Regions from separate parts of the Streptomyces sp. NPDC059582 genome, predicted to be linked through region 1. Evidence: riboswitches for the same ligand, from Rfam matches in the RefSeq annotation. Region 1 holds a riboswitch; the other holds the start of a gene.
The links. Region 1 has a riboswitch for cobalamin ahead of metE (5-methyltetrahydropteroyltriglutamate--homocysteine S-methyltransferase). Riboswitches for the same ligand answer to the same signal wherever they lie in the genome.

Region 1 (3,513 bases):
GAATCCGGCGGGTCGGCGACGGTCGGACGGGCGCGGAGATCCGACGGGTCGGCGTGGTCGGCGGCGGCCAGATGGGCGCGGGCATCGCCGAGGTGTGCGCGCGGGCCGGCCTGGACACGGTGGTGTGCGAGGCGGACGCGGTCGCGGCCCGTGCCGCGCGCGACCGGGTGGCGGCGTCGCTGGAGCGGGCGGTGCGGCGCGGCAGGCTGGAGGAGTCCGCCGCGCGGGACGCGCTCACCCGGACGGTGTTCAGCGGGAGCCTCGACGACCTGGCCGACCGGCAGCTCGTGGTCGAGGCGGTGGTGGAGAACCCCGACGCCAAGACCGAGGTCTTCGCCGCCCTCGACAAGATCGTCGAGGATCCGTCGGCCGTCCTGGCGACGAACACCTCCTCCCTCCCCGTCATGCGGCTCGGCACGGCGACCGGCCGGGCGGACCGGGTCGTGGGACTGCACTTCTTCAACCCGGTCCCGGTCCTGCCCCTGGTGGAGGTCGTGACCTCGTTGCACACCTCGGCGCGGACGGCCGCCACGGTCACGGACTTCGCCACCCGTGTACTGGGAAAGACCGTCATCCGCTCCCGGGACCGGGCCGGCTTCGTCGTCAACGCGCTGCTCGTCCCGTACCTCCTGTCGGCGATCCGGATGGCGGAGTCCGGCTTCGCCACCGCCGGCGACATCGACACCGGCATGGAACTGGGCTGCTCCCACCCCATGGGCCCGCTGAGGCTGGCGGACCTGATCGGGCTCGACACCGTCGCCGCGATCGCCGAGTCGCTCTACGACGAGTTCAAGGAACCTCTCTACGCGCCTCCCCCGCTGCTCCAGCGGATGGTGGAGGCCGGGCTGCTGGGCCGTAAGGCCGGCCGTGGGTTCCACGTCTACGACCAGGGGTGAGCGGCCTGGTTCGACCGGGCTGAGGGGCCCGGGACGGCCTCGCCGGCCGAGGGACGCGGCGGCTGCCGGGACGCGGAGGGCGGGGCGGGAGGCGCTGGGGTGCGCTTCCCGCCCACGGTCCGTTCCACGCCTGTCCGCCACGTGGCCCACCTCACCATCCGAATGACGGACGTGACACGGCACACGTGCCGCCGTCCCCTAGGGTGGCGGGTGCAGCTGGTTCGCCCCGTCCGCCAGGCGGGATGCGTCGTAAGAGGGAACCCGGTGGGAATCCGGGACTGCCCCGCAGCGGTGAGCGGGAACGACCGCCGTCATACGCACTGGGTCCGAGAACAGGGTCTGGGAAGCGACGGCCAGTAGATGTCCTCGTACGAGTACGACGTACGACTTCGCGCGACTTGGTCCGAAGCCGCACGGAACTCGCATGACGAGGACGTGCCCGCGAGTCCGAAGACCTGCCGACTGCCCGCGTGCGGACGACTCGTGCGCGGACATCCCGGTGACCTCGAGGGCAGGTCGGCGAACACACCAGGCGGAGACGACCGCGCCCTGTCACGCGAGGTCGCACCGTCCGGTCGTCGCCCTTCGCGCTCTCGTCCCGTCTCCGGGATCTCAGGGATTCATCTCGCGAAGGAGATCTCCGTGACCAGCAAGCCCGCAGCCGCGGCAGCACGGGCCACCGTGCACGGCTACCCCCGGCAGGGACAGAACCGGGAACTGAAGAAGGCCGTCGAGGGCTACTGGAAGGGCCGCGTCACCGCGGACGCCCTCCGGGACACCGCCGCCGAACTGCGCCGCACGAACTGGCACCGACTGGCCGAGGCCGGCATCGACGAGGTGCCCACCGGCGACTTCTCGTACTACGACCACGTGCTGGACACCAGCGTCATGGTCGGCGCCGTCCCCGCACGCCACCGGGCCGCCGTCGAGGCGGACGCTCTGGACGGCTACTTCGCCATGGCGCGCGGTACCCAGGACGTGGCGCCGCTGGAGATGACCAAGTGGTTCGACACGAACTACCACTATCTGGTACCCGAGCTGGGCCCGGACACCGTGTTCACGGCCGACTCGGCCAAGCAGGTCGGGGAACTGACGCAGGCGCTCTCCGTGGGCCTGGCCGCCCGGCCCGTCCTGGTCGGTCCCGTCACCTACCTGCTGCTCGCCAAGCCCGCCCCGGGTGTCGCCGCCGACTTCGACCCGCTCACCCTGCTCGACCGTCTGCTGCCGGTGTACGCGCAGGTCCTCGCCGACCTGCGCGCGGCCGGCGCACAGTGGGCGCAGTTGGACGAGCCCGCCCTGGTCCAGGACCGCACCCCGGCCGAACTGAACGCCGCCGCCCGCGCCTACCGTGAGCTCGGCGGCCTCGCCGACCGGCCGAAGCTGCTGGTCGCCTCCTACTTCGACCGGCTCGGCGACGCCCTGCCGGTGCTGGCCAAGGCGCCGGTGGACGGGCTCGCGCTCGACTTCACCGAGGCCGCCGCGGCCAACCTGGACGCGCTGGCCGCGGTGGGCGGGCTGCCCGGCAAGCGTCTGGTCGCCGGAGTCGTCAACGGCCGCAACATCTGGGTCAACGACCTGGAGAAGTCCCTCACCACCCTGGGGACCCTGCTGGGACTGGCCGACCAGGTCGACGTCTCGGCCTCCTGCTCGCTGCTCCACGTCCCGCTCGACGCCTGCGTCGAACACGACATCGAGCCGCAGATCCTGCGCTGGCTCGCCTTCGCCCGGCAGAAGACCACCGAGATCGTGACCCTCGCCAAGGGCCTCGCCGAGGGCACCGGCACGATCACCGCGGAACTCGCCGCCAACCGCGCCGACCTCGCCTCCCGCGCCGGTTCGCCCATCACCCGCGACCCCGCCGTACGGGCGCGGACCGCCGCGGTCACGGACGCCGCCGGCCGCCGTTCCCAGCCGTACGGCGAGCGGGCCGCGGCCCAGCGCGCCCACCTCGGCCTGCCCCTGCTGCCGACCACCACCATCGGCTCGTTCCCGCAGACCGGCGAACTGCGCACCGCGCGGGCCGATCTGCGCGCGGGCCGCATCGACACGGCCGGCTACGAGGAGCGCATCAGGGCCGAGATCCAGGAGGTGATCTCCTTCCAGGAGAAGACCGGCCTGGACGTCCTGGTGCACGGCGAGCCCGAACGCAACGACATGGTGCAGTACTTCGCCGAACAGCTCACGGGTTACCTCGCCACCCAGCACGGCTGGGTGCAGTCGTACGGCACCCGTCACGTCCGGCCGCCGATCCTCGCCGGTGACATCTCCCGCCCGGAGCCGATGACCGTGCGCTGGACGACGTACGCCCAGTCGCTCACCGGCCGTCCGGTCAAGGGCATGCTCACCGGGCCGGTCACCATGCTCGCGTGGTCCTTCGTCCGCGACGACCAGCCGCTCGGCGACACCGCCCGGCAGGTCGCCCTCGCCCTGCGCGACGAGGTCGGCGACCTGGAGGCGGCCGGCACCTCGGTCATCCAGGTCGACGAGCCCGCTCTGCGCGAGACGCTGCCCCTGCGGGCCGCCGACCACGCCGCCTACCTGGGCTGGGCGACGGAGGCGTTCCGCCTCACCACCGGCGGCGTACGCCCGGACACCCAGATCCACACCCATATGTGCT
Region 2 (3,513 bases), on a different contig from region 1:
ACCGCGTCGGTCGACTCGGGCTCCCATCGAAACTTGTTCTAGTTATAGTGACCGGGACGCGGCGATTGGGGAGCCCATGACGCAGGTGCACGACCACGGCGGCGGCGTACGGTCCATCGAGGTCCCCATCCCGGACAACCCCCTCGGCCACACCCTCGTGTACGTCGTCGACACCGACCGCGGCCCGGTGCTGATCGACACCGGCTGGGACGACCCGGCGTCCTGGGACACCCTCGCCGAGGGCCTCACCGCCTGCGGCACGTCGGTCGCCGGGCTCCACGGCGTGGTGATCACCCACCACCACCCCGACCACCACGGTCTGTCCGGCCGGGTGCGCGAGGCCTCCGGCGCCTGGGTCGCGATGCACGCGGCGGACATCTCCATCGTCCGCAGGACCCGCGAGACCCGCCCCGACCGCTGGTTCACGTACATGCGGGACAAGCTCGCCGCCGCCGGCGCCCCCGAGGAGCACGTGGCCCCGCTGCGCACCGCCCGCCCCCGTCGCACCCTGCCCGGCTTCTCCCCCGCCCTGCCCGACCGGGAGATCGTCCCCGGCGAACTGCTCGACCTGCCGGGCCGCCGGCTGCGCGCCGTCTGGACCCCGGGTCACACCCCCGGCCATGTCTGCCTCCACCTGGAGGAGGAGCACCCTTCTCGACTCCCGGGCCACGGGCGCCTGTTCTCCGGCGACCACCTGCTCCCGGGGATCACCCCGCACATCGGCCTGTACGAGGACCCGGACGACATCACCGTCACCGACCCGCTGGGCGACTACCTCGACTCCCTCGAACGCGTCGGCCGCCTCGCCCCCGCCGACGTGCTCCCGGCCCACCAGTACACCTTCACCGACGCGACCTCCCGCGTACGGGAGTTGCTGGCCCATCACGAGGACCGGCTCGACGGCCTGCTCGCCCTGCTCGCCGAACCCCTCACCCCGTGGCAGGTCGCCGAACGCATGGAGTGGAACCGCCCCTGGGACCAGATCCCCTACGGATCACGGAACATCGCGGTCTCGGAGGCCGAGGCCCATCTGCGGCGACTGGTGAAACTGGGACGGGCGGAGTCGGTGACGGGGAGCGAGCCGGTGACGTACGTGGCGGTGTGACCCTTACATAGCGGTGTGACCCGTACGGGACGGCGCGAACCGCTCGCCCCGTGGCGAAGCCGCCCCGCGCCCGGGCCGCCACCCGTCCGCCCGCCCTCACAGCCGCCCCTCGGCCCTTTCCTACGGGCCGGTAGAGTGGCGGCGTCGTCATCACACCCGTACGGGGGGAAGCCGGTGCAATTCCGGCGCTGACCCGCAGCCGTGAGCCACCGCAGGGTGGCGAGCCGGATCGCTCCGTACGGTTCGTGACCGGCTTACGCGCACCGGCCGTCCGCCGGTGCACGGCACCGTCGAGGTCTACGGAGCCGAGCCGCCCGGGGGTGCCCCGCGTCGCCCGGCTCCCCACAGGGAGAGGCACCCGCCGATCATGAACGTCCGCCGCAGCGCCGCGGTCCTGGCCGCCGCCGCCGTGATCGGCGCCGCCACGCCCGCCGTCGCCGCCGACCCGTCCCCGTCCCCGTCGGTGGCGATACCCACCGGCCTCTACGGCCGCACCGACCCCACGTACGACGGTGTCTGGCGGCAGTCCCTCGCCCTGCTCGCGCAGGACACCGTGGGCGTGCGGCCCGCCTCGTCGGCCATCGCCTGGCTGATCGGGCAGCAGTGCGCGAACGGGTCGTTCGCCGCGTTCCGCGCCGACACCGCCAAGGCCTGCGACGCCAAGCTCATGGTCGACACCAACAGCACGTCCGCCGCCGTCCAGGCCCTCGCCGCGCTCGGCAACCACGACCCCGTCACCGGCAAGGCCGTGGCCTGGCTGAAGTCCGTGCAGAACGCGGACGGCGGCTGGGGCTACGCGCCGGGCGGCGCCAGCGACGCCAACTCCACCGCCGTGGTCGTCGGCGCGCTGTCGGCGACGGGCGAGAAGCCGCAGGACGTCCGCAAGGGCGGCAAGTCCCCGTACGACGCCCTGCTGAAGCTCGCGCTGCCCTGCACCGGCGACGGAGCGGGCGCCTTCGCCTACCAGCCCGACAAGAAGGGCGCGCTCACGGCCAACGCGGACGCTACCGCGGCAGCCGTGGTCGCCGCCCTCGGCAAGGGCCTGGCGGGTGCCGACCCGCAGCCGAACGCGACCGACCTCACCTGCAAGGACGCGGCCGCCGACGCCGCGCAGGCCGCTCGCAACGGCGCCGCCTACCTCGCCAAGGAGCTGGCCTCGGACGGCCACCTGACGTCGGCGCTGCCCGGCGCCGACGACCAGCCCGACTACGGCAACACCGCCGACGCGGTCGTCGCGCTCGCGACCGCCCACCAGGGCGAGGCCGCGGTCCCGGCCGTGCGCTGGCTCCAGGCCGACTCCGCGAAGTGGGCGCAGCAGGGCGGCCCGGCGGCGTACGCGCAGCTGATCCTCGCCGCGAACGCCGCCGGCCACGACCCGCGCGACTTCGGCGGCCAGGACCTGGTGAAGCTCCTCGACGCGACCGGCCCGGGCCCCGTGTTCGTACCCGACGCCAAGGACTCCGGGGCCGCCGGCGACTCCAAGAGCTCGGCGGCCTCCGACTCCTCCGGCACCGGCAAGGTCGTGTGGATCGCGGGCGGCGTCCTGCTCGCCGTCGTCGTCGCCGTCGGATTCCTGCTCTTCGGCCGCGTCAGGAAGCGCCGGTCGTGAGCCGCCGCCGTGCCGCCGCCGTCCTGCTCCTGGCCGTCCTGCTCCCCCTGCTGGGAGCGGCCGGCCAGGCGCAGGCCACCGGCTACCGCTACTGGTCCTTCTGGGACCGCGCGGGCGAGGGCTGGACGTACGCCACCCAGGGCCCGTCGACCGCGCGCCCCTCGGACGGCGACGTCCAGGGCTTCCGCTTCGCGGTCAGCGCGGACTCCCAGGACGCGACCCGGCCACGCGGCACGGCCGACTTCGCGACGATCTGCGCGAGGACACCGGCCCGGGACGGCCACAAGCGGGTCGCCCTGGTCATCGACTTCGGTACGGCGTCCGACGCGCCCTCCGGCGAGACCCCGCCCGTGAGCCGGACGGCCTGCGCCCGGGTAGCCTCCGCCGCGACCACGGCGGAGGCCCTGGCAGCGGTCGCGAGGCCACTGCGCTACGACACCAACGCCCTGCTGTGCGCGATCGCGGGCTACCCGGAACAGGGCTGCGGCGAGCAGGTGTCGGCGAACGGGAAGCCGAAGAGCACGGCGACGGCGACCGCGGCGGCGAGCAAGCACACCACGGGCGGGGGCCCGTCGGTGGGCCTGACGGCCGGTTGCGCGACGGTGGCCGTCCTGGCGGCGGCGGCGTTCTGGCAGGTCCGGCGGCGCGGGCGTGACTAGGGCGTGTTTCGGAAGCAGCGTCGTTCGCCCGGAGGGCGGGGCTCGCGGCGTCTGGTGCGGTGCGTCGCAAGGCGGAGAGTCGTCCGCGTACTGGGCGTACGCGGATGATCCCGACAACGCGGCGCGGTGCCGTGCCAGGC

Region 2: linked by a shared signal. The riboswitch ahead of ACFV0T_RS21395 (prenyltransferase/squalene oxidase repeat-containing protein) and the one ahead of metE (5-methyltetrahydropteroyltriglutamate--homocysteine S-methyltransferase) in region 1 are both predicted to bind cobalamin.

Annotation. Positions count from the first base shown of each region.
Region 1 is NZ_JBHWCC010000003.1:217,987-221,499, forward strand. It holds gene ACFV0T_RS04585 (3-hydroxybutyryl-CoA dehydrogenase) at 1-896, shown strand, start outside; cobalamin riboswitch at 1,097-1,374, shown strand; gene metE (5-methyltetrahydropteroyltriglutamate--homocysteine S-methyltransferase) at 1,539-3,513, shown strand, end outside.
Region 2 is NZ_JBHWCC010000024.1:83,369-86,881, reverse strand. It holds gene ACFV0T_RS21400 (MBL fold metallo-hydrolase) at 77-1,105, shown strand; cobalamin riboswitch at 1,222-1,357, shown strand; gene ACFV0T_RS21395 (prenyltransferase/squalene oxidase repeat-containing protein) at 1,473-2,714, shown strand; gene ACFV0T_RS21390 (SCO2322 family protein) at 2,711-3,373, shown strand.